DNA from 2 places in the Ornithinimicrobium cryptoxanthini genome. Region 2 is predicted to be linked to the other one. Evidence: riboswitches for the same ligand, from Rfam matches in the RefSeq annotation. Region 2 holds a riboswitch; the other holds the start of a gene.
The links. Region 2 has a riboswitch for S-adenosylmethionine ahead of NF557_RS15320 (bifunctional o-acetylhomoserine/o-acetylserine sulfhydrylase). Riboswitches for the same ligand answer to the same signal wherever they lie in the genome.
Positions count from the first base shown of each region.

Region 1: another riboswitch for S-adenosylmethionine. It lies ahead of NF557_RS05780 (flavin reductase family protein); the one in region 2 lies ahead of NF557_RS15320 (bifunctional o-acetylhomoserine/o-acetylserine sulfhydrylase).

Region 1 covers NZ_CP099490.1:1,231,261-1,241,365, forward strand. Annotated here, with positions in the region: gene NF557_RS05775 (S8 family serine peptidase) at 1-2,057, shown strand, start outside; SAM riboswitch class I at 2,146-2,238, shown strand; gene NF557_RS05780 (flavin reductase family protein) at 2,572-3,108, shown strand; gene sfnG (dimethylsulfone monooxygenase SfnG) at 3,112-4,302, shown strand; gene NF557_RS05790 (OsmC family protein) at 4,336-4,866, shown strand; gene NF557_RS05795 (SAM-dependent methyltransferase) at 4,984-6,057, opposite strand; gene NF557_RS05800 (ATP-binding protein) at 6,168-9,065, shown strand; gene NF557_RS05805 (HNH endonuclease signature motif containing protein) at 9,173-10,105, shown strand, end outside.
Region 2 covers NZ_CP099490.1:3,327,136-3,337,240, reverse strand. Annotated here, with positions in the region: gene NF557_RS15320 (bifunctional o-acetylhomoserine/o-acetylserine sulfhydrylase) at 1-774, opposite strand, end outside; SAM riboswitch class IV at 1,024-1,144, opposite strand; gene NF557_RS15315 (hypothetical protein) at 1,299-1,565, shown strand; gene NF557_RS15310 (hypothetical protein) at 1,691-2,026, opposite strand; gene NF557_RS15305 (PspC domain-containing protein) at 2,023-3,405, opposite strand; gene NF557_RS15300 (ATP-binding protein) at 3,521-4,864, shown strand; gene NF557_RS15295 (LuxR C-terminal-related transcriptional regulator) at 4,861-5,556, shown strand; gene NF557_RS15290 (YbfB/YjiJ family MFS transporter) at 6,109-7,293, opposite strand; gene NF557_RS15285 (nuclear transport factor 2 family protein) at 7,304-7,657, opposite strand; gene NF557_RS15280 (Glu/Leu/Phe/Val family dehydrogenase) at 7,657-8,715, opposite strand; gene NF557_RS15275 (hypothetical protein) at 8,792-9,910, shown strand; gene NF557_RS15270 (beta-propeller domain-containing protein) at 9,918-10,105, opposite strand, start outside.

The sequences.
Region 1 (10,105 bases), 1.7 Mb from region 2:
GGCGCATCTCCCTGGAGAACGCCCTGCTGCAGGCACCGGCCAGCGACCGCGGCCCCAAGATCTTCGTCGACCAGCGCCAGGCGTTCACCGCGACGGGTCAGGAATACCGCATCCGGGTCGCCGCCGCCGACCCGGCACGTCCGCTGCGCGTGACTCTCACCTGGACCGATGCAGCCGGAGCCGTCGGCGCGAGCCCCGCACTGGTCAACGACCTTGACCTGGAGGTGCAGCAGGTCGGGGGCAGCCTCTTCCGGGGCAACGTCTTCACGGGTGCCTGGTCGAACACCGGCGGGACGGCCGACTCGCTCAACAACACCGAGGGCGTCGCCATCCAGAACCCCGCCGGGGTCTATGAGATCTCCGTCGTGGCAGCCAACGTCAGCGCCTCCGCCCGCACCGACATCGCCACCCCGTGGCAGGACTTCGCGCTGGTCATCGACAACGCCGAGGTGCCCGCCGCCGATCCGGTCAGCGTGGTGACCGTCCTCGACCGGTCAGGGTCGATGCAGACCCTCGGCTATGTCGATGTCACGCGCCAGACCTCCCGCCAGTTCATCGACCTCCTCTCGGTCGACGACTCGGTGGGCGTGGTCAGCTTCGGGGACACGGGCCGCGAGGAGTTCCCCGGGACAGGCACTCCACAGGCGATCACGGGACAGCCGACGCGCGATGACGCGATCGCCTCCGTGGACGCGATCGGCTTTGGCGGCTGCACCTTTATGGGCGCCGGCATCGAGCGGGGAGGCGCGATGCTCGGTGCGGCGGGCAGCCGTCGCGCCCTCGTGCTGCTCTCCGATGGATATGACAACAAGGGCTGCGACCCCGGCAACGCGGCCAAGCCGAGCGCGCTCGACGCGGCAGCGGCCCTCCCCGCGAGCCTGCCGATCTATTCGTGCGCGATGGGGCCGGCCTCGGACCAGGTCCTGCTCGCCCAGCTCGCCGAGAACACGGACGGGCGCTACTACTTCATGCCCACCATCGACGACCTCTTCGAGATCTACAACTACATCCGCGGGCAGGTGACCGGTGACGGGATCATCGTCAACGAGTCGTCGGTCGCCTCGCGCTCCGAGGTGTCCGGCTGGGTCGACGGCTGCGCGGCATCGGTGCTCTTCACGGTCGCGTGGCACGACCAGGGGTTGCACTACGTGTCGCGTGAGGCCAGGAAGAACCACGAGATCTCGGTGCGTCTGCGCACGCCGGGCGGGCGCTGGCTGTCGTTCTCCTCAGCGGAGTTCGCCCGCACCGTCGGTGCCGGCTATGTCAGCTTCGCGCTGCAGGAGCCCGAGGCCGGCCAGTGGACCGTGGAGGTCTCGACCCGCCGACGCCAGCACACGGCATACACCGTCGGTGGGTTTGTCCGCAGCCCGCTGCGCCTCGAGGTGGACGCACCGCACTTCGTCGGTGTCGGCCAGCCGATCGGTGTGCGGGCGGTCGTGCGGGACGGCAAGGAGCCACTGTCGGGCGTCAAGGTGCGCACCACGGTGACCCCGCCGCCGCCCTACAAGGTCCTGCTCGACAAGTTCGCCAGGCAGCTGCGCGCGGTGCGCCTGCCTGACGTCGTCGACGGCAGACCCCACCGGCTGCGTGACGACCTGACGCGGCTCTCACTGCTGCGCGACGAGCTCCTGGCCAAGAAGGGCGAGGACATCCTTGCCTCGTCCCAGGTGTCTGTGCCGATGGACGCATCGGGTCGACTCGGGGCGCGCGAACTGGTGGGTCCGCTCGACCCGCGGGCTCGGATCACGTTCCCGGGTGACGACCTGAGGGCGTTCAACCGAAACGTGCACCACGTGGTGGCGGCACCGGGGCTCTCGACCGGCCCGCTGGTCGTCACGCCGGCGGTCGGCCCGCGGCTGCGCGATCTCGGGTGGCTGCTGGACCCCCGGGTGGTGGCCCGCCCGCGCCTCGACGGTGGCTCGACCGGGCGCTTCGGGGACACGAAGCAGTCCGGCAGCTACACGGTGCAGGTCACCGCGGCCGGCTTCAGCCCGGCGTGCGGCACCCGCTTTGTCCGCAAGGACCTGGTGAGCGTGGTCGTCGGCAAGCGCGGCTGACCGCTGGCGCGCATCGGCAGGGTGAAGGAAATTCGCTGACGAGGCGTGGCGTCTTGACAGGGCCGAAGATCCTGTGATTGGGTGTGGCCACCCATCCAGAGCGGCCGAGAGATCTGGCTCGTTGACGCCGCAGCAACCATCCTTGTGAGAGGACAGGTGCTCACGCCAGGATCGATGGAGGAACCGTGCACCAGCACACGACCGAGCACCACCCGCACCTGCGCCGGGCAGTCGACCTGATGCGCCGGGCGGTCAGCGCCTGTTGATCCCAGCGCTGTCCGCCGCCCTGCTTCACCACGCCGTCTCCCGCTGAGCCGCGCCGACCGCCGGCCCGGCTGACCGCGCCAGGGCACCACGCCGTCGGCACCACGCCGTCGGCACCACGCCGTCCGGCCGAACTGCCTGCGCCGTGGGGCCGAACTGCCCCGCGCCACCCCCCGCATTCTCGCGGCGCGCCCCATGGGCCGTGCCTGCTTAGCCTGCCGACGACCGCCGTCGGTGACAGGAGAACCTGATGTCCGCCATACCTCTCACCCGGGTCCGTCCGGACCCGACCACGACCGATCTGCGAGCCGCCTTCGGGCGGGCCGCCTCCAGCGCCTGGGTGATCACCGGCTCCGGTGAGCGAGGGCCGGTCGGCTTCACCGCGATCTCGATCGTCTCGGTGTCCCTCGCCCCGCCGCTGGTGTCCTTCAACATCTCCAAGAGCTCTTCCTCGCTCGTCACGATTGCGCACACCGGTCGTGCGGCGCTGCACCTGCTCGGGGAGGACCAGCTGCCGCTGGCCGAGCGCTTCGCCCACGACCGGGCCAAGCGCTTCGTCGACGACGACGTCTGGCACTTCGACGACCACGGGCTGCCCGCGATCCGGGGCGTCGCCAGCCGGCTGGTCACCCGCATCCACGACCTCGTCGACGCCGGTGACAGCTTCGTCGCGATCGCCCGCGTCGAGCACGCCACGACCTCCACCCGGCGGCCCCTGGTGCACCACGCCGGGAGCTATGCCGCGCTCAGCCCGCAGACCCCACTGACTGCCCCGAACGGAGCCTGACCCATGACCGACACCCCCAACACCACTGCCACAAACGCCCCGACCACCTCGGCGAGCGCGACCCCGCTGGGAGCCCCCGGCAGCGACCCGCTGTCCTTCGCCTACTGGGTGCCCAACGTCAGCGGCGGCCTGGTCGTCTCCAACATCGACCAGCGCACCGACCACACGCCGGACTACAACCGCGAGGTCGCGCGCACCGCCGAGCGGGTGGGGTTCGACTATGCGTTGACGCAGGTGCGCTACCTGGCGTCCTACGGTGCGGACGCCCAGCACGAGTCGGTCTCCTTCTCGCTCGGGCTGCTCGCCGCCACCGAGCGGCTCAAGGTCATCGCGGCGGTCCACCCAGGCCAGTGGCCGCCGACCGTGCTGGCCAAGCTCGCGGCGACGGCGCAGGAGCTGCACGACAACCGGTTCTGCCTCAACGTCGTCTCCGGCTGGTTCAAGCGGGAGTACACCGACCTCGGCCTGCCGTGGCTGGACCACGAGGAGCGCTATCGTCGCGCTGAGGAGTTCATCGAGGTGCTGCGCGGCCTGTGGACGCAGGACGGGTTCACCTTCCGCGGCGACTTCTATCGCACCCGTGACGTCACCTTCCGGCCGACTCCGCGCCAGCAGCCGGAGGTCTTCCAGGGCGGCAACTCGACGTCGGCCCGCGCGATGGCCGGGCGGTTGTCAGACTGGTATTTCATGAACGGCAACACCGTCGACGGCGTGGCCGAGCAGGTCCGCGATGTGGGTGCCCAGGCGGCTGCCAATGGACGCCGGGTCCGCTTCGGGCTCAACGGTTTTGCGGTCGTGCGTGACACGGAGGCTGAGGCCCGCGACGTCGTCGAGGAGATCATCGCCAAGGCCGACGCGGACAAGGTCAACGACTTCGGCAACGCCGTCAAGCAGGCCGGTGCCGCCACCTCCGACAAGAAGGGGATGTGGGCCGACAGCCAGTTCCGGGACCTCGTGCAATACAACGACGGCTTCCGCACCGGGCTGATCGGCACGCCGGACCAGGTGGCGCAGCGGATCGTGGACTACAAGCTGGTCGGCGTCGACCTGCTCCTGCTCGGCTTCCTGCACGTCCAGGAGGATGTCGAGCGGTTCGGCACCGAGGTGATCCCGCGGGTGCGCCGCCTCGAGGCCGAGCTTGGCCTGCGGCCGAGGGAGTATGCCGAGCCGCACCTGCTCGAGCCGGTGGGCTGACTGGTGGCGACGGTGGGTGTGGCTGGAGTGGGTGTGGCTGGAGCGGGTGCCGCCGGAGCGGGTGCTGCCGCGGCCCTGCGCGAGCGGCAGCGGCCCCTCAAGAAGGGCTATCAGGACGAGCCCGCGTCGGCACTGGTGCCCAGCACCGCGACGGCGACGGTCGACCAGGCGGGGCTCACCGCCACCGTCTCGACCTGGGCCGGTGACGTCGTGGCGGGACTGCACCCTGCGGCCGGTGGCGATGGGACGCAGGCCTGTTCTGGCGACATACTCCTGCAGTCGCTCGTCGCCTGCGCGGGGGTGACGCTCTCGTCGGTCGCGACCGCGCTGGGTGTCGAGCTGCGCTCGGCCTCGGTCACCGCCAACGGCACGTGGGACGCCCGTGGCACGCTCGGCGTCGACCGGGAGGCTCCCGTCGGCCTGACCGCGATCGAGCTGGTGTTTGACCTGGACACGGACGCCGAGGAGTCGAAGGTGGCACGCCTGCTGGAGCTGACCGAGCGCTACTGCGTCGTGGCGCAGACGCTTGCCGACCCGCCCGAGGTGACCTTCCGGCATACCTGATCGGCGCGCGCCGACCCGAGTCCGGTCTCCTCATCAACCTGGGCACCGTTGCGGCACCTGTGCGATAGCTATATCTGTCGCACAGGCGCCGTAGGCGTGCCCAGGTTGGGGGAGTGATCAGGGGCGAGCCTCGATGACCATGTTGAAGTCGTTCTCGGCGGCCCGGCGGATGCTGCGATAGCCCGCCTCGGTCAGCACCTCGCGCAACCTGGCCTCCCCTGCCTGCGCCCCGAGCGCCAGCCCCACCGGCTGCGACAGTGAGTTGGGTGTGCACATGAAGGTCGAGGCCGCGAAACCCAGCGCAGCCATCGGGATCGTGACCAGGGTCGTGGCCAGGTCGTCGGCGGCCAGGGGCTCCACCAGCACCAGGGTGCCGTCGTCGGCGAGGGAGCGTCGTGCGTGTGAGGCCGCGCCGACGGGGTCGCCGAGGTCGTGGAAGGCGTCGAAGAAGGTGATGACGTCGACGTCGCGGTCCTGATAGCCCTGGCAGAAGTCGACCGCGAACCGCACCCGGTCCGAGACCCCGGCCTCCGCAGCCCGCTCGGTCGCTGTCTCGATCGACTCGGGGTGCACGTCGTAGCCGACGAACTGCGAGGCGGGATAGGCCTGCGCCAGCAGGAGCAGCGGTGCCCCGCGGCCGCACCCGATGTCGAGGACCTTGGCCCCGGAGCGCAGCTTCTCGTCAACCCCGTCGAGAGCCGGAACCCACTCGGCGAGCAGGGAGTTGCGATAGCCGACCCGGAAGAACCGCTCCGTCGACTCGAAGGTGGCTGGATCCTGCTCCGCCCAGGGGATGCCGGCTCCGGTGCGGAACGCCTCGACCAGCTGATCGGTGCGGCGGTGCATCCCGCTGATCAGCGGGGCGGCCCCGATCATGGCGGCGGGCGAGTCGTCTGAGGCGAGCACGGCGGCGTGCTCCGGCGGCAGGGTGAAGGTCCCGGCCTCCGGGTCATAGGTGACGATGCCTACGGCCGCCTGTTGCGAGAGCCACTCGCGCACATAGCGTTCGGCGGTGCCGGTCTCTGCGGCGAGCTGCGCCGGGGTGAGTGGTCCGCCAACTGCCATGGCGGCATACAGGCCGGTGCGGTCGCCGACCACCATCATCGCGGTGGTGGCGCCGCCGGCGAGCATGCCGCCGATCTGCTGGGCAAAGGCTCCGACCTTGTCCATGTTGAGCGTTGGTGCAGTCATGATTCCTCCTGGTTGACCGTGGAGTGCCAGCGTGCGCGCCGAGGGATTCACCAGGGATTCACGGGGGAGCTCACGGGCGCGGCACGCCGCACTCAGGCATAGTTGAGGCAATGCCTGACCTGAGACTCGGCGTGCTCGGAGCGCTGGAGGTCCACGTCGACGGTCAGCTGCGGGAGATCCCCGCGGGCCGTCAACGGGCGGTGCTGTCCTGCCTGCTCGCCCACGACGGCCACCCGGTGTCGGCGGACGCATTGATCGAGGCGGCGTGGGGTGCTGAGCTGCCGGACAACCCGCCCAAGGCGCTGCGCACCGTGCTCTCGCGGCTTCGCTCCCACCTGGGGCGCGACGCGATCGAGCTGGGTCCGGCGGGCTACCGGCTGACGGTCGACGCCGTCGATGCCGACGAGTTCGTGGAGCTGCTCGAGCGGGCCGGGTCGCTGGATGCGGCCCAGGCGGGTGGCCTGCTCGGGCGGGCGCTGGCACTGTGGCGCGGGCCGGCGTTCGGGGAGTATGCCGAGGCGCCCTGTGCCAGGCCGCTCGCCCAGCACCTGGAGCAGCTGCGGATGGACGCGATTGAGGCCCACGCGTCAGCGCAGCTCCAGACCGGTGAGCCGGGCGCGGCCGTGGCGGGTCTGGAGCTGCTGCTGGCCGACCAGCCGTTCCGCGAGCACGCGGTGGAGCTGCTGGCGACGGCGCTCTATCACGCGGGCCGGCAGACCGAGGCGCTGCAACGGCTGCGGGACTATCGAGCGGTGCTCGCGGCAGAGCTGGGCCTTGATCCGGCGCCGGACCTGGCCGCGCTGGAGGGACGCATCCTCGGCCACACGCTGCCACCCGCGGGCGCCATGGGCTCGGGGGAGTCGCCGGGGTCAGGCGGGTTGGGACTGCCGCACTGGTTGGACACCTCGACGGCGTTCATCGGACGCGAGGACGAGCTGGCCGACCTGGTCGCTGCGGTCGCGCGGAATCAGGTGACCGTGGTGACGGGCCCCGGCGGTGTCGGCAAGTCCCGCCTCGTGGCCGAGGCGCTCAGCGCATTGCAGGCCGAGGTCGGTGGGCCGATCTCGGTGACCGAGCTGGCAACGGTCAGATCCGGTGGTGCCGCCGCAGCGGTGGCCGACACGCTCGGACTGCGGCCCGACGCGGCCTCGGTGACGGACGACCTGGTCGAGTTCCTCACCGCCGTGCCCCACCTGCTGGTCCTCGACAACTGCGAGCACCTGCTCGACGAGGTCGGGCCCATCGTCACGACGGTCACCCGGCGGTGCCGGGACGTGCGTGTGCTGGCCACGAGCCGACGACGACTCGGCGTGGGCGCGGAGCTGCAGGTCCCGCTCGGGCCGCTGCGGCTGCCCGAGCAGGGAGCCACCACCGGGGTGCAGGGATCGGCCGCGTCAGTGCGTCTGTTTGGTGACCGCGTCCGGCGGCTGCGCCCGTCGTTTGCGCTGACTGCTGACAACACTGCAGAGGTCGTGGAGCTCTGTCGGCGTTGTGACGGACTCCCGCTGGCACTGGAGCTTGCGGCCTCCCGCACCGCGACGTCCGGCACCGCCGAGGTCCTGGACCGGCTCGGGGCCGACCTCGCCCAGGATGAGCCGGGCGGCCTTGGTGCCGTGGTCGCCTGGTCCGCCCGGCTCCTCGAGCCTGAGCAGCGCGAACTCCTCGACTGTCTCTCGGTCTTTGCCGCCGACTTCTCGGGGGAGTCGGTCCGGGGGGTGGTGGTGCACCTGGACTCGTGGAGCGGTGACGCGACCTCAGCGCTGGCTGAGCTGGTCGAGTCGTCCCTGGTCGCACACCACCTGTCGGGCAGCGGTTCTCGTCATCGGCTGCTGGAGATGGTGCGGGTCTTCGCAGCGCGCAGCCTGGCCGAGTCGGGCCGGGAGCAGGAGGTCCGCGCCGCGCACGCCGCGTGGGTGCGCGACGTCGTCACGGGGATCCGCGCCGACTGGTCCCGAGTCGATGGTGCCGAGGTCAGCGAGCGGTTGGGCAGGTGCAGCGCGGAGGTCGTCGGCGCGCTGCGCTGGGCACTCGACGCCGATGCGCTGGCCCTGGCCAGCGACATCACCCAGGCGGTCGGGCGCTGCTGGCACTGGACCCCTGGGCTGGCGCTGCGCGACCTCATGATCGAGGTGGGGGAGCGCGGCCTGCTCACAGCTGGTCCCGACGTCGCGGCCGGCGTCGCGACGGGCGCGTTCTGCACCGGCGAGCGCGGCGACCTGGTCCGTGCCCACAGTCTCGGCAAAGCAGCGCTAGAGATGTCCCGCGACCCGGACTCGACCGCGATAGCGCAGGTGGCGCTCGCCGTGGCTGCCATGTATTCCGGCGACCTCGACACCTCGGCCCACTGGTTCCGGGCGGTGAGCACGCGGCCCGAGCTGATCGGTGAGGGCAACACCTCGTTGGCGCTGCTGGCGTGCTATCGCGACGACCTGGCCTCGGCGCGCGACCATGCCGCGGTGGCGCTGGCGGCAGGGCCGTCTTCGGGCGACCACTCCCATGCGTTTGCCCGGTATGCCGCTGGCGAGGTCGAGGCCCGCACCGACGTCGCACGGGGCGCAGAGCTGTTGGCGGAGGCGGCGGCCGAGGCTGACCGTGTGGACGCGGAGCAGGTCAGTCGCGTCTCGCGGATCGCGCTGTTCGCGCTGCTGGTGCGCGACCGTCGGCCTGCCGATGCGATGCCGCTGGGGCTGCGGCTCTGCGCGGACCTGCGCCGGGTGGGTGCGTGGACTCAGGTCTGGACCCTGCTGCGGATGCTCGCGGAGCTGTTGACCGATCACGGGCGGTGGTCCGACGCGGCCTTCTTCCTGGGGGCAGCGCAGGCAGCGGCGTCGGCACCGCCGCCCGTCGGCGCCGACATCGAGCGGTATGCCGTGCTGCGGGCTCGCCTGTCCGACCACCTGGGCGCTGGAGTGCTGGGACAGATCGAGGCCCTGGCCGCGGGGACTGCGCGGGCGCAGGTCCTCAGCCGGGCCGAGCGGGTGCTGGCCGACCTCGCCAGTCAAGCCTGACTCGGACCCCCGCCCGTCCTCGTCCGTCCCGAGTGCCTTCCGGATGGTGGGTTGGCTGCGTTTGTGCTGGTCAGCCCTCTGTCGGTGATGGCATGTATGTTCTAATTATGGATCAGGGGTCGGGGTCGGACAGTCACGGTGGGGCCACCGTCGCAGACTCCGACGTGCCCACCCAGGACAACACCGCCCAAGACTGCCCGGCCCAGGACGGCGGGGCCCGGGACGGCGGGGATGCTGGTGGGCGTGGGCCGATGAAGTATCGCCCGGTGATCGGTTCTGGTCCGTTGCGGGAAGCCTCTTCCTGCAGTGGACCGTTGGTCCCGCCCGACGATGCCGACGCGCAGGCTGCGGGCGACCTGGACGGCTCCGGGCGTGCTGATGGTGGTCCGGTGTTGACGGCCAGCGGTCATGAGGTTCCCGAGTTCGCTGCCGGGACGGCGCACATGACCCAGATGCTGGCTGGCGACTTCCCGCTGGCCACGTTGCCCGAGCAGGCACTGGGAGAGACGATCGGCGCCGCGCAGGCTCTGGTGCAGGCCGCGCAGTCGTTGTTGACCGCGGCCACCCATGAGGCGATCTCCCGCGGGCTGCCGGGGGAGTCAGGGCATTCTGTCCCGGACTGGATCACTACCTGGGCTCCGATGATCGACCGCCCCGAAGCGTTGGCTACCGCCCGCGTGGCTGCCGCGATCGATGATGACCGGTTCGAGGCCCTGTCGGCGAAGGTGGCCGATGGCAGTGCCCGCGTCTCGCGGGCCAACATCATCACCCGCCTGACCCAGGAGCTGACCCCGGTCGCGACGAAGGAGTCGTTGCAGGCCCTGACCGATGTGATGACCGACATCGTGGAGACCACCGGGCTGCGTGCCCTGGCCCAGATCGGGACCGAGGCCAAGAAGCTTCTCATCGAGCCTGATGACGATGACGAGCTCGACGACAAGCAAGGCGCCCGGCGCCTGCTACGCCGCACCGGGACCGTGGCCGGCCTGGCCGAGTGGCAGCTCCTGCTCGACGACGAAGCCGAAGCAATCCTGCTCGCG
Region 2 (10,105 bases):
GTTGCCGACACCGAGGTCCTTGCCGAAGGTCAGGCCGTGGTAGCCCTCGTCCGGAGTGTTGAACAGCGGGAACTTCTCGGGGTCCTTGGCGTAGTCAAAGTTGCCGCTGTCGACGACGACGCCACCGATGGCGGTGCCGTGGCCGCCGAGGTACTTGGTGGCCGAGTGGACGACCACATCGGCGCCGTGCTCGATCGGGCGGGTGAGGTAGGGCGTGGCGATGGTGTTGTCGATGATCAGCGGCACGCCGACCTCGTGCGCCACGTCGGCCACCGCGCGGATGTCCAGCACCAGGCCGCTGGGGTTGGCGATGCTCTCACCGAAGAAGGCCTTCGTGCGCTCGTTGGCCGCGGCACGCCAGGACTCGGGGTCGGTCGGGTCCTCCACGAAGGTGACCTCGATGCCGAGGCGCGGCAGGGTCTGGGCGAACAGGTTCTGGGTGCCGCCGTAGAGGCTGGGGGAGGCGACCAGGTGGTCGCCGGCCTGCGCGACGTTGAGGATCGAGAAGGTCGACGCCGCCTGACCGCTGGCCAGCAGCAGCGCGCCGACGCCGCCCTCGAGGTCGGCGAGGCGGGCCTCCACGACCTCCTGGGTCGGGTTGCCGATGCGGGTGTAGATGGGGCCGAGATCCTCGAGGTTGAACCGGGCGGCGGCAACATCAGCGTTGTCGAAGACGAACGAGGTGGTCTGATAGATCGGCAGGGCGCGGGCGCCGGTGGCGGCGTCCGGGGTCTGACCGGCGTGGATCTGGCGGGTGGCAAAGGACCAGGACATGGTGTGCTCCAAGAGGTTTCGGGATGGGACTGTCGGTGGTGCGCCGGGGGCGCGGCAGGTGTGGCGCGCAGTGGGCGGCGCCGCCTGCGGGGGCAGGGCGGTGGGGCGCAGGGGGTCGCGCCGGCTGAGTCGCGCAGACTCGGCCCGGGGGCGGGCGTGGCTGTCTGAGGTGGCGGACTCAGCGGTTGGGCATTCGGCAACAGGTCACAGCAGCGCTCCTTCGTGCGTTACTGGGCCCACCGGTCGACGGGCCCGCGCTTGCGGATCGTGGCTCCGGTGCCACGTCCGCCCGGTCATCACCCGGGGCACCCCACCGCGAGAGGAGGGTTGCCGCCCAACGAACCGGGGCTTGGCGTTGGGACTCTTGACCTGAGGTATTTGTAGCAGACCGAATCACCGAGGTCAATTCGGTGAACAGGGCACGTGAGCGACGACATACGAAGAATATGCGATCGCCGATCGGGTCGGTGCAAGGATTCTGAGGTGGAACGCCTGCGGTGGCGCCGACTGGGTAGCGTCTGGGCATGGGAACCGAGCCCGCACCCGATGGACGCTCAGACCTCGTCCGCGCCTTCGACGGCTGGCCCAAGGCGGTGCGGGTCGTCATCTTCGCGCTCGCGGTGTCGTTCGCTCTCGTGATGCTGATCAGCTATGTCGCGCGGGAGAGCATGGGGATGGCGATCGTGTGGGCGGTCGTCGCGCTGGTCTGGAGCATGATCGGGGTGGTCCGGCTGGGAGAGGCGGACCGCTATGCCCGCAGGGCCCGGCAGGCAGGCGGGTCGCAGGGCTGACGTCCGCCCTGACGCACGAGATGACGGCCGGTGACGACGTCTCGCGTCGTCACCGGCCGTCGGGCAACCGTCTGCCAAGTCCCCGTGGCAGCGGTGAGTTCGTCACCTCAGGGGGTCATCTTTTCTCAGGGTTCGAGGTCCTCGTCGTCACTGCTCCTGCGCAGGAGGGCGGCCAGGCCGACCAGCACCAGCAGGACGCCCAGGGCGACCAGGGTCAGCGGACCGACGTTGCTCCAGTCCAGCACCACGTCGGTCAGCTCGACGAACAGTGCGCCTCCGGCGATCGCCAGGCACACCAGCCCGAGGGCAACCGTGCCCCAGGACGGTCCGGTGGGCCGGGAGAGCTGCTTTGGTGTCGGCTCCTGGCTGGTGTGCAGACCCGTGGTCTGGTCATCCAGTTCTGGGCCAAGCCCTGTCTCAGTGGTGTCCGTCCAGCTGTTCTCGTGCCAGTTGCTGCTCATCGCCCGTCGCCTTCCACCAGGATCTGACCGAAGCCCACGCGGGCCTCGACCTCTAGCTCGACCGGGCCGTCGCCGACCACGATCGCTTCATTGACATTGATTCCACCGAACTCGGGTCTGCCGTCGCCGGGGACGACGCTGCCCATGCCGACGCCGGCCTCGATCCGCACCGTGACGTCTTCCGGCACCAGGATCGTGAGGTTGCCGAAGGAGACGCTGGCCTCGATCGGCTCGGTGAACTCCTCAGCGCTGACCCGGCGCAGGTCGAGGGTGCCGGTCCCGGCGCCGACCCGGTAGGGACCGGGGTCGTCGGACGACGGACCGAGGTTCCACGTGGCGTCACCGACCCGTCCCGAGACGACGAACTGCTCGCCGATCGGGAGTGCTCCCGCCGTCGCCAGCAGGGCCACCACCGCCAGGAACCCGGGGAACCCGGAGGTCCGGCCCACCAGCCCGAGGATCAGCACCACCAGGCCGAGTGCGCCGAGGGCGCCGACCAGACCGATCACGACGGGGTTGACCGACCAGGAGTACTCAGCGGCGGCCCACGCCAACCCGCCGCCCGCCGTCAGCGCCAGGCCCATGCCGAGCAGGGTGCCGGCGACGCCGGCCGAGCGACGGCTCGGGCGCCGCGGCGCAGGCGGCGGCTTGGGGGCCTGCTCCCGCCGGTGCCAGGTGCCGCCTTCTGAGGGGCTGCCCAGGGGCGCGACCCCGCCGTGCCCGGCCCAGGCGGTGGCCCCGCCGCTGGTGGCCGCTGCCGGGGTGCCCGCGAAACCGTCGCCCGCGCTGGCAGCCTCACCTGCGCCGGCACTGTCACCCGGGGCCTGGGTGGCACCGGCAAACGGCGGTGCCGGGTGCTGCGACTGTGTCTCCATCGCGAAGCGCTGGCCATAGAAGCCCGGCTGCTCACGCTTGGACCACTCGCTCCAGAGCCACCAGGCGCCCAGACCCAAGATCACGAGGCTGACCAGTCCCCAGCCGAACGTGCCTCCGCGGTCCCACAGCCAGCCCCCGCCGAACCACCCGAAGGAGCCGAACATGGCCAGCACTGCGACGACCAGCAGGACGATCGACTCGGCGCGTCCGTCGCGCAGGCCTGCCTCGATGTGAGTCTCCTCCTGCTGGTTCGGGATGAGCAGCCAGGCCACCAGATAGATCAGGACCCCCACTCCCATGCCCAGGCTCAGCAGCACGAAGAGCGCGCGGATCACCAGCGCGTCGACCCCGAGGCGCTCGGCGAGGCCGGAGCACACACCTGCGATCCAGTTGTCGTCGGAGCGGCGCAGGTCCACGCGACGCAGCCCGGCGAAGAAGTTGTCCGCGCCCTGCGAGCCGGGGTGCCCGCCATACTTTCCCCCGTGGGGTGGTGTCTGTGTCATGACTCAACTGTCCCGCCCAACCCGCCTCTGCCGCTATGAGGGTCGACCCTGACTGGACCCTGAGAGCACCCCGAGTGACGGGGTTCGCGGCGCGGTCGTGGGGGAGGATGTGGGAGTGACCAGTCCACGCGTGCCACGTCAACCGACGGGGAGTGCCCCGCACCGGCAGCGGCCCCCGTTGCGACGAGTGGCTGACGGCCGGGTGGTGGCGGGCGTATGCCGTGGCCTGGCGGACCACCTGGGGCTGCACCCGTTGGCGCTGCGGGTCGGTTTCATCGGCCTGACCGCTGTCGGTGGCGTCGGTGCCCTGGTCTATGCGTTCCTGTGGGCGACGATCCCCGCCGACGGCCTGCCTGCGAGCGGTGGCGGGGTGGGGCCAGCCGAGTCCGGACGTCCGCGCGGCCGGCTGCTCCCGCCGGATCCCGGCACGCTGCTGATCCTGGCGGGCGGCCTGGCGATCCTGCTCGGCGGCCTGGCTCTCGTGCAGGCGCAGGGCCTCAACCTGCGCCTGGACATCACGATCCCGGTGCTGGTGCTGACTACGGGCGCGGTCTTTGTCTGGTCCCAGCTGGACACCGGCGGGCGCGACCGGCTCCTGGCCCACCACGGAGCCACCCGGCAGCAGGCGCTCGGCAGGTTGGTGGTCGGCATTGGCTTGGCCGTCGCTGGTCTGGTGGCACTGGGCGCGCAGGGGAGCAGCCTGGCTGACCTGCGCGACGTCGGCGTGGCGGTGGTGCTGGCGGTGGTCGGTGTGGGGCTGCTGGCAGCGCCCTATCTGACGCGTCTGTGGCGCGAGCTGCGTGAGGAGCAGTCCGCTCGCGTGCGCGAGACCGAACGCGCGGACATCGCTGCGCACCTGCACGACTCGGTGCTGCAGACACTGGCCCTGATCCAGCGTCGGGCGGACGACCCGGTGCAGGTCTCCCGGCTCGCCCGGGCCCAGGAGCGGGAGCTGCGCAGCTGGCTGTATGCCGGACCCGTCGGTCAGGCGGCCACCCTTGCCGGGGCAGTCGCTGCTGTGGGGCACGAGGTCGAGGACCTGCACGGCGTGCCGGTCGAGGTGATCGTGACCGGCGACCGCCCGCTGGATGCGGACGGCCAGGCGCTGGTCAACGCGCTGCGGGAGGCCATGGTCAACGCGGTGCGGCACGGAGCCCCGCCGGTGTCGGCCTATGTCGAGGTCGGCGCCAGCTCGGTCGAGGCCTTCGTCCGCGACCACGGAGCTGGCTTCGACCTGGACGAGGTCCAGACAGACCGGCTCGGTGTGCGCGAGTCGATCATGGGCCGGATGCAGCGCCACGGCGGCACGGCACGAGTGCGTCGGCTCGAGCAGGGGACCGAGGTCAGCCTCGAGCTGCCGTTGCCCCGCGAGCTGCCGCTGTCCCCCGAGCAGTCTCCGCAGGAGTTCCCACAGAGACCGCCCGAACAGTCCACCGAGTCACGAGGAGCCGAGTCATGACCGGTCAGAGCACCGCCACCCCCATCCGCCTGGTCCTGGTCGACGACCACCGGATGTTTCGCTCCGGCGTGCGCGCCGAGCTGGACGAGGTCTCCGGCGACCGGCTCGAGATCGTGGGCGAGGCGGGGACCGTCGATGCGGCCGTGACCGTCATCCGCGAGCAGCGCCCGGACGTGGTCCTGCTCGACGTGCACCTGCCCGGCGGCAACGGTCGAGGCGGCAGCGACGTGATCACCGGCTGTGCCGGGGTGACGACCGAGTCCGGTGCGCCCGTCCGCTTCCTCGCGCTGTCCGTCTCCGATGCGGCCGAGGATGTGATCGCGGTGATCCGGGCGGGTGCTCGCGGCTATGTCACCAAGACGATCAGCGGCCCTGAGCTGGGTGGCGCCATCGTGCGCGTGGCTGACGGCGACGCCGTGTTCAGCCCAAGACTCGCCGGGTTCGTGCTCGATGCGTTTGGCGCCGCAGCCGGGGAGATCGCCGAGGTGGACGAGGAGCTGGACCGGCTCAGCGCGCGCGAGCGTGAGGTGATGCGCTTGATCGCGCGTGGCTATCAGTACAAGGAGGTGGCCAAGGAGCTGTTCATCTCGGTCAAGACCGTGGAGACACACGTCTCCTCTGTGCTGCGCAAGCTCCAGCTCTCCTCGCGCCACGAGCTCACGGCCTGGGCGATGGGGCGCCGCCTGCTGTGATCCTGCGCATTTTGGGGGTAGTTCGGACCGGGGCGGCTGCGCATTTGTGGGGTGGCTCGGACGGGGGCGGCTGCGCGCGAGTCCCACGAGCCGAAACTGACCATCCGTTTGGCTGCCATGGCAAGCATTAGGGAGGTCGAAACGGTGGCGGTTGAGCTGGCTGCGGTGTGTCGGCTGCTTGCAAGCCTCACGAGCTGAGATGGACCTCCCGTTTGTCGGCCATGGCAAGCATTAGGGCGGTCGAAACGGTGTTTTGTCGAAACGGTGGCGGTTGAGCTGGCTGCGGTGGGCTGGCGGCGTGCGAGCCCCGCGAGCGGAGACCGACCTCCTGTTTGTCGGCCATGGCAAGCAATAGGGCGGTCGAAACGGTGTTTTGTCGAAACGGCGGAGGCGGGCTGGCTGCGGTGTGTCGGCTGCGTGCAAGCCTCACGAGCCGAGATGGACCTCCTGTTTGTCGGCCATGGCAAGCAATAGGGCGGTCGAAACGGTGGCGGTTGAAACGGGGGGTCGAACGGCGCGTGCGGGGCGGAGGTGAGCGAGGTCCAGACGCGGCTAGCGGGCAGGTGGTCGCTGCAGCAGCGCCAGGGCCGCGCCGACGACCAGGATCGCGCCGGACAGCAGGAGGCCGGTGCCCAGGTCCGCCGTCGCATCGGAGACCCAGCCGGTCAGGGTCGGCCCGACCGTCTGGCCGAGACCGAAGGCGATCGTGGCAAAGGCGATGCCGGCGGTCCAGTGCGCCTGCGGCAGGGTCTCGCGCACCGAGATGCTCACGGCCGTCACCACCGCGAGGAAACTCCCGCCGACGATGGCTCCCGACAGATAGGCCGCCACCGCTCCGTCCAGCAGCACGGGCAGCACGGTCCCGACGGCCAGGACCGTCATCACGACGACCATGCCGCGGGAGCCGCCGAGCCGCCCCAGGACCGGCCCCCAGGCCAGTCCCGAGACCGCTGCGGCCGTCCCGAGGACCGCCCAGAACCCGGCGATTACCGGACCGCTCATGCCGTGCTCGGTCAGATAGGCACTGATGAAGGTCAGATAGGCGATGTAGCCCAGGCCGAAGCAGGTGTACGCGAGCACCGGCCAGCCGATCAGTCGGCGGTCCCAGCTGCGGGCGTGCTGTTCCGGCGGGGCGGGGTCACCGACCCGTCGGGCTGCGAGGACGGCGGCCACCGTGGCCACCGCGGCGACGGCCCCCAGCGCGAGCCAGCCCTGTCGCCAGCCCGCACCGGCCGTGCGGTCGAGGATCCACGGGACCAGCAGCCCCGCCGCCACGATGCCCGCGCCAGCACCGCCGAAATAGACCCCGAGCAGCATCGCCGCTCGGCCGCGCGACCCGCGGTGGCTCGCCTCGGCCACCAGCGCGGCGCCGATCACGAAGGCCAGGGCGCCACCCAGCCCGGCGACGAAACGGATGGTGAGGAGCACGGCATACTGGCTGGTCACAGCGGTGAGGCCGATCGCCAGGGTGGTGACCGCAGTGCCGGCCAGGAAGGCCCGCCGGGACCCGATCGACCGGGCCAGCGGCGTGGCTACGAGCGCGCCGACCAGATAGCCGGCGGCGTTGGTCGTGTTCAGCGCGCCCGCCGCGGAGTAGGACCAGCCGAGGTCCTCGCTCATCGCTGGCAGCAGCAGCGCGTAGGCAAACCGGGCCAGGCCGAGCGCGACGAGCGGCCCAGCGGCCAGCCCGAGGGCGAGCAGCAGCCGGCCGTGACCGTCCGACGCATCCGACTCCACGGATCCCGGCTCAGACAGTCGGGGTGTCGAAGTAGCTCCGCCGCTGCCGTGCCCGACCGTCCCCGTCGTAGTCGATGAAGTCCGCAAAGCCGACCTGCACCTGGGAGCCGTCCTTCAGCCGCCCGGTGAAGACACCGCGCACGGACACCGAGGCCCCGTCGACGAGGAGCTGGTCGAGCTGGTGGCTGCCCGACTCGATGACCCGCTCACCCCCATAGAAGGCGGCGATCGCCGGCTGGCCGTGCATCGGTCCATAGCCCGGCCGGTGATAGACGCAGTCGTCGGCGAACCAGTCGAGGACGCCCTGGACATCGCCGGCGTCGACCGCCCGATAGTAGCGGTGCGTGACCTCGACCAGGTCCATCACTGGCCGTTCGTGGCGCCGGCCAACCGCTCGGCTGCCCGGTCGCGGGCGGCCTGTTCGGGCGTGATGCCACGCCTGTCGGCCTCCGCCAGGATGTCCTGCACGCGGTCGCCGATCCGCTCGAGCGCGGCCGTGAGGGTGTCCTCGTCCCAACCGACCACCCCGGCATGCACCTGTATGACGCCACCCGCGTTGGCGACAAAGTCCGGCACGACGGTGATCCCGGCCGCGCGCAGCGCCTCGCCTGCCTCGGCGGAGTCGAGCGTGTCGTTGGCTGCTCCGGCGACGACGCGGGCACGGACCCGGCTGGCGTTGTCGGTGGTGAGCACCCGCGCGACAGCACACGGGGCGAAGACGTCGCACTCGGCATACGGCGCATCGTCGGGGTCGATCACGGTCGCGCCCAGCTCGTCGGCCAGTGCCTGCGCACGGTCACCGTCGATGTCGGCGACCGAGACGATCGCCCCGTCCGCGGCGGCGAACCTGGCCAGGTTGGCCCCGACCTGACCGGTGCCCTGGACTACGACGCGGACACCCTTCATGTCCCGGTGGAGCGCGTGCCGCACCCCGGCGCGCATCGCGGCATAGACCCCTCGCGCGGTGTAGGGCCCCGGGTCCACCTCGTCGCAGAACGCCCGACCGCCGCGCTCCTCGATGACCCGCATGTCGCCCGGTGTGGTGCCCATGTCGACGCCGGGGATGTAGGCGCCGTTCGTCCGGGCGACGAACTCGCCGAAGGCCAGCAGGGCCGACCGACGCTCGTCACCGTCGAGCGCCGTGGGGGAGTCCGCGAGGATGACCGACTTGGCACCGCCATAAGGCAGGTCCGCCAGGGCGTGCTTGAGCGTCATCGCCGCGGCCAGCCGCTGCGCCTCGATGACGGCCGCCTCGGGGGAGGCATAGGGGCGCCAGCGGGTGCCGCCGAAGCCGGGACCCAGCGTGGTGTTGTCGATGGCGATGACGGCGCGCAGGCCGGTCGCCTCGTCGTGGCAGGTGATGACCTGTTCGGAGGCGAAGAAGTTGGGAGCCACGCTGCTCCCAGTGTCGTTGTTGCTCATGATGGCAGTCCACCACAACGCTCCACGGCCCGGCCACCGGGTCCGGTCCCCGGCGCTCTGGTGCGAGGATCGGGGCATGGTCCGGTCCGCGTTCGCTGTCGTCGCCCCGCTGCTGCTCGTCATTGCCGGGTGTGCCGTCGAGGAGGACCCAGGTCCGGCCGAGAGCACCGGCGCGGCGACGTCCGGCGCTGCTGACAAGACGACCTCCGACGGTGCCACGGTGGACGGCGCGGCTGCCGACAACACCGTCGTGACCACGTCGCCGCCGGACGGTCCGGCCGCGGCTGGAGTGTCGGCATACGGCCTGGCACTGCTGGCCACGCCTGCTGAGGCGACCCACCTGACCGTCACCGACTATGACGCCATCCGGGCGCGACTCGGCGTGCCCGACCTGACGTCAGAGGACTTGATGACCGACCGGCTCGAGTTCTGGCGCGCGGCCGAGGCGTCGAGCGTGCTGCTCACCGACGGGCTGCTGCGGGAGGAGAACAGCCGCTATGACCTGACCTATGACTTCACCCAGGACGACGTGGACGCAGAGGTGCGGTGGACCGGGCCGGACGGCAGTGGCCTCCTGCTCGCGCTGCGGCCCGACCTGGACCTCGACCTCGTGCAGGCAGCCATCGACGACGACGCGCCCGGGCTGGCGGAGGCGACGCTCGACCGGGCAACCTCCACGGTGCTGCAGGGCGCCGGCGCCGAGGGGGTGTGGGCGACCAGCAGCCACAGTGCCACGGCGCGGGTGGGTGACGTCGCGGCCGAGAGCCTGATCGTGCGCAACGGGTGCGTGCCGTTCGTCGATGCGCTGGGGGTCGACGCGACGGTCGATGACCAGGACGAGCTGCTCGCCGCCCACGACGTCGAGGGACTGCTCGAGGTGGACGCGGTGGCCATTGCCTTCACCGGCCAGCGGGCCACGGTCCGGCTGGCCTACCCGGTCGGCACGGACCGGGCGGCGATCGAGGGGGACCTGGCGGCTCGTCTGGCGCTCGCCGAGGACTGGCCGACCACCGAGACCATCGGCTTCTCCGACGGGTTCGACCGCGGGTCCGTGGCGGGGGTCGACCTGGAGATCGGCGAGGTGCAGTATGCCGTCACGAACCCGGTCGCCGCAGCCAACCTGGCCCTGGCCGACCTGGTGCCGCTCGGGGTCTGCACCGACGTCGAGCTGCTGGCCGAACCGACCGGACTCTGAGGGCGTCTCACCTCAGGTCGACGGCCCACCCTCCGGCGAGCGTGGCCCGGTCGAAGCGCGCCAGCCCCTCATAGTCCAGCGTCCAGAGCTGGTCGCCGATCACGATCGTGCGGCTCGGCCCCTCGCCCCAGTAGTCGTCCCGGCCGGGGGTGACGCTGATCCTGCCGTCCTCGGTCAGCGCCTGGTCGACGTCCA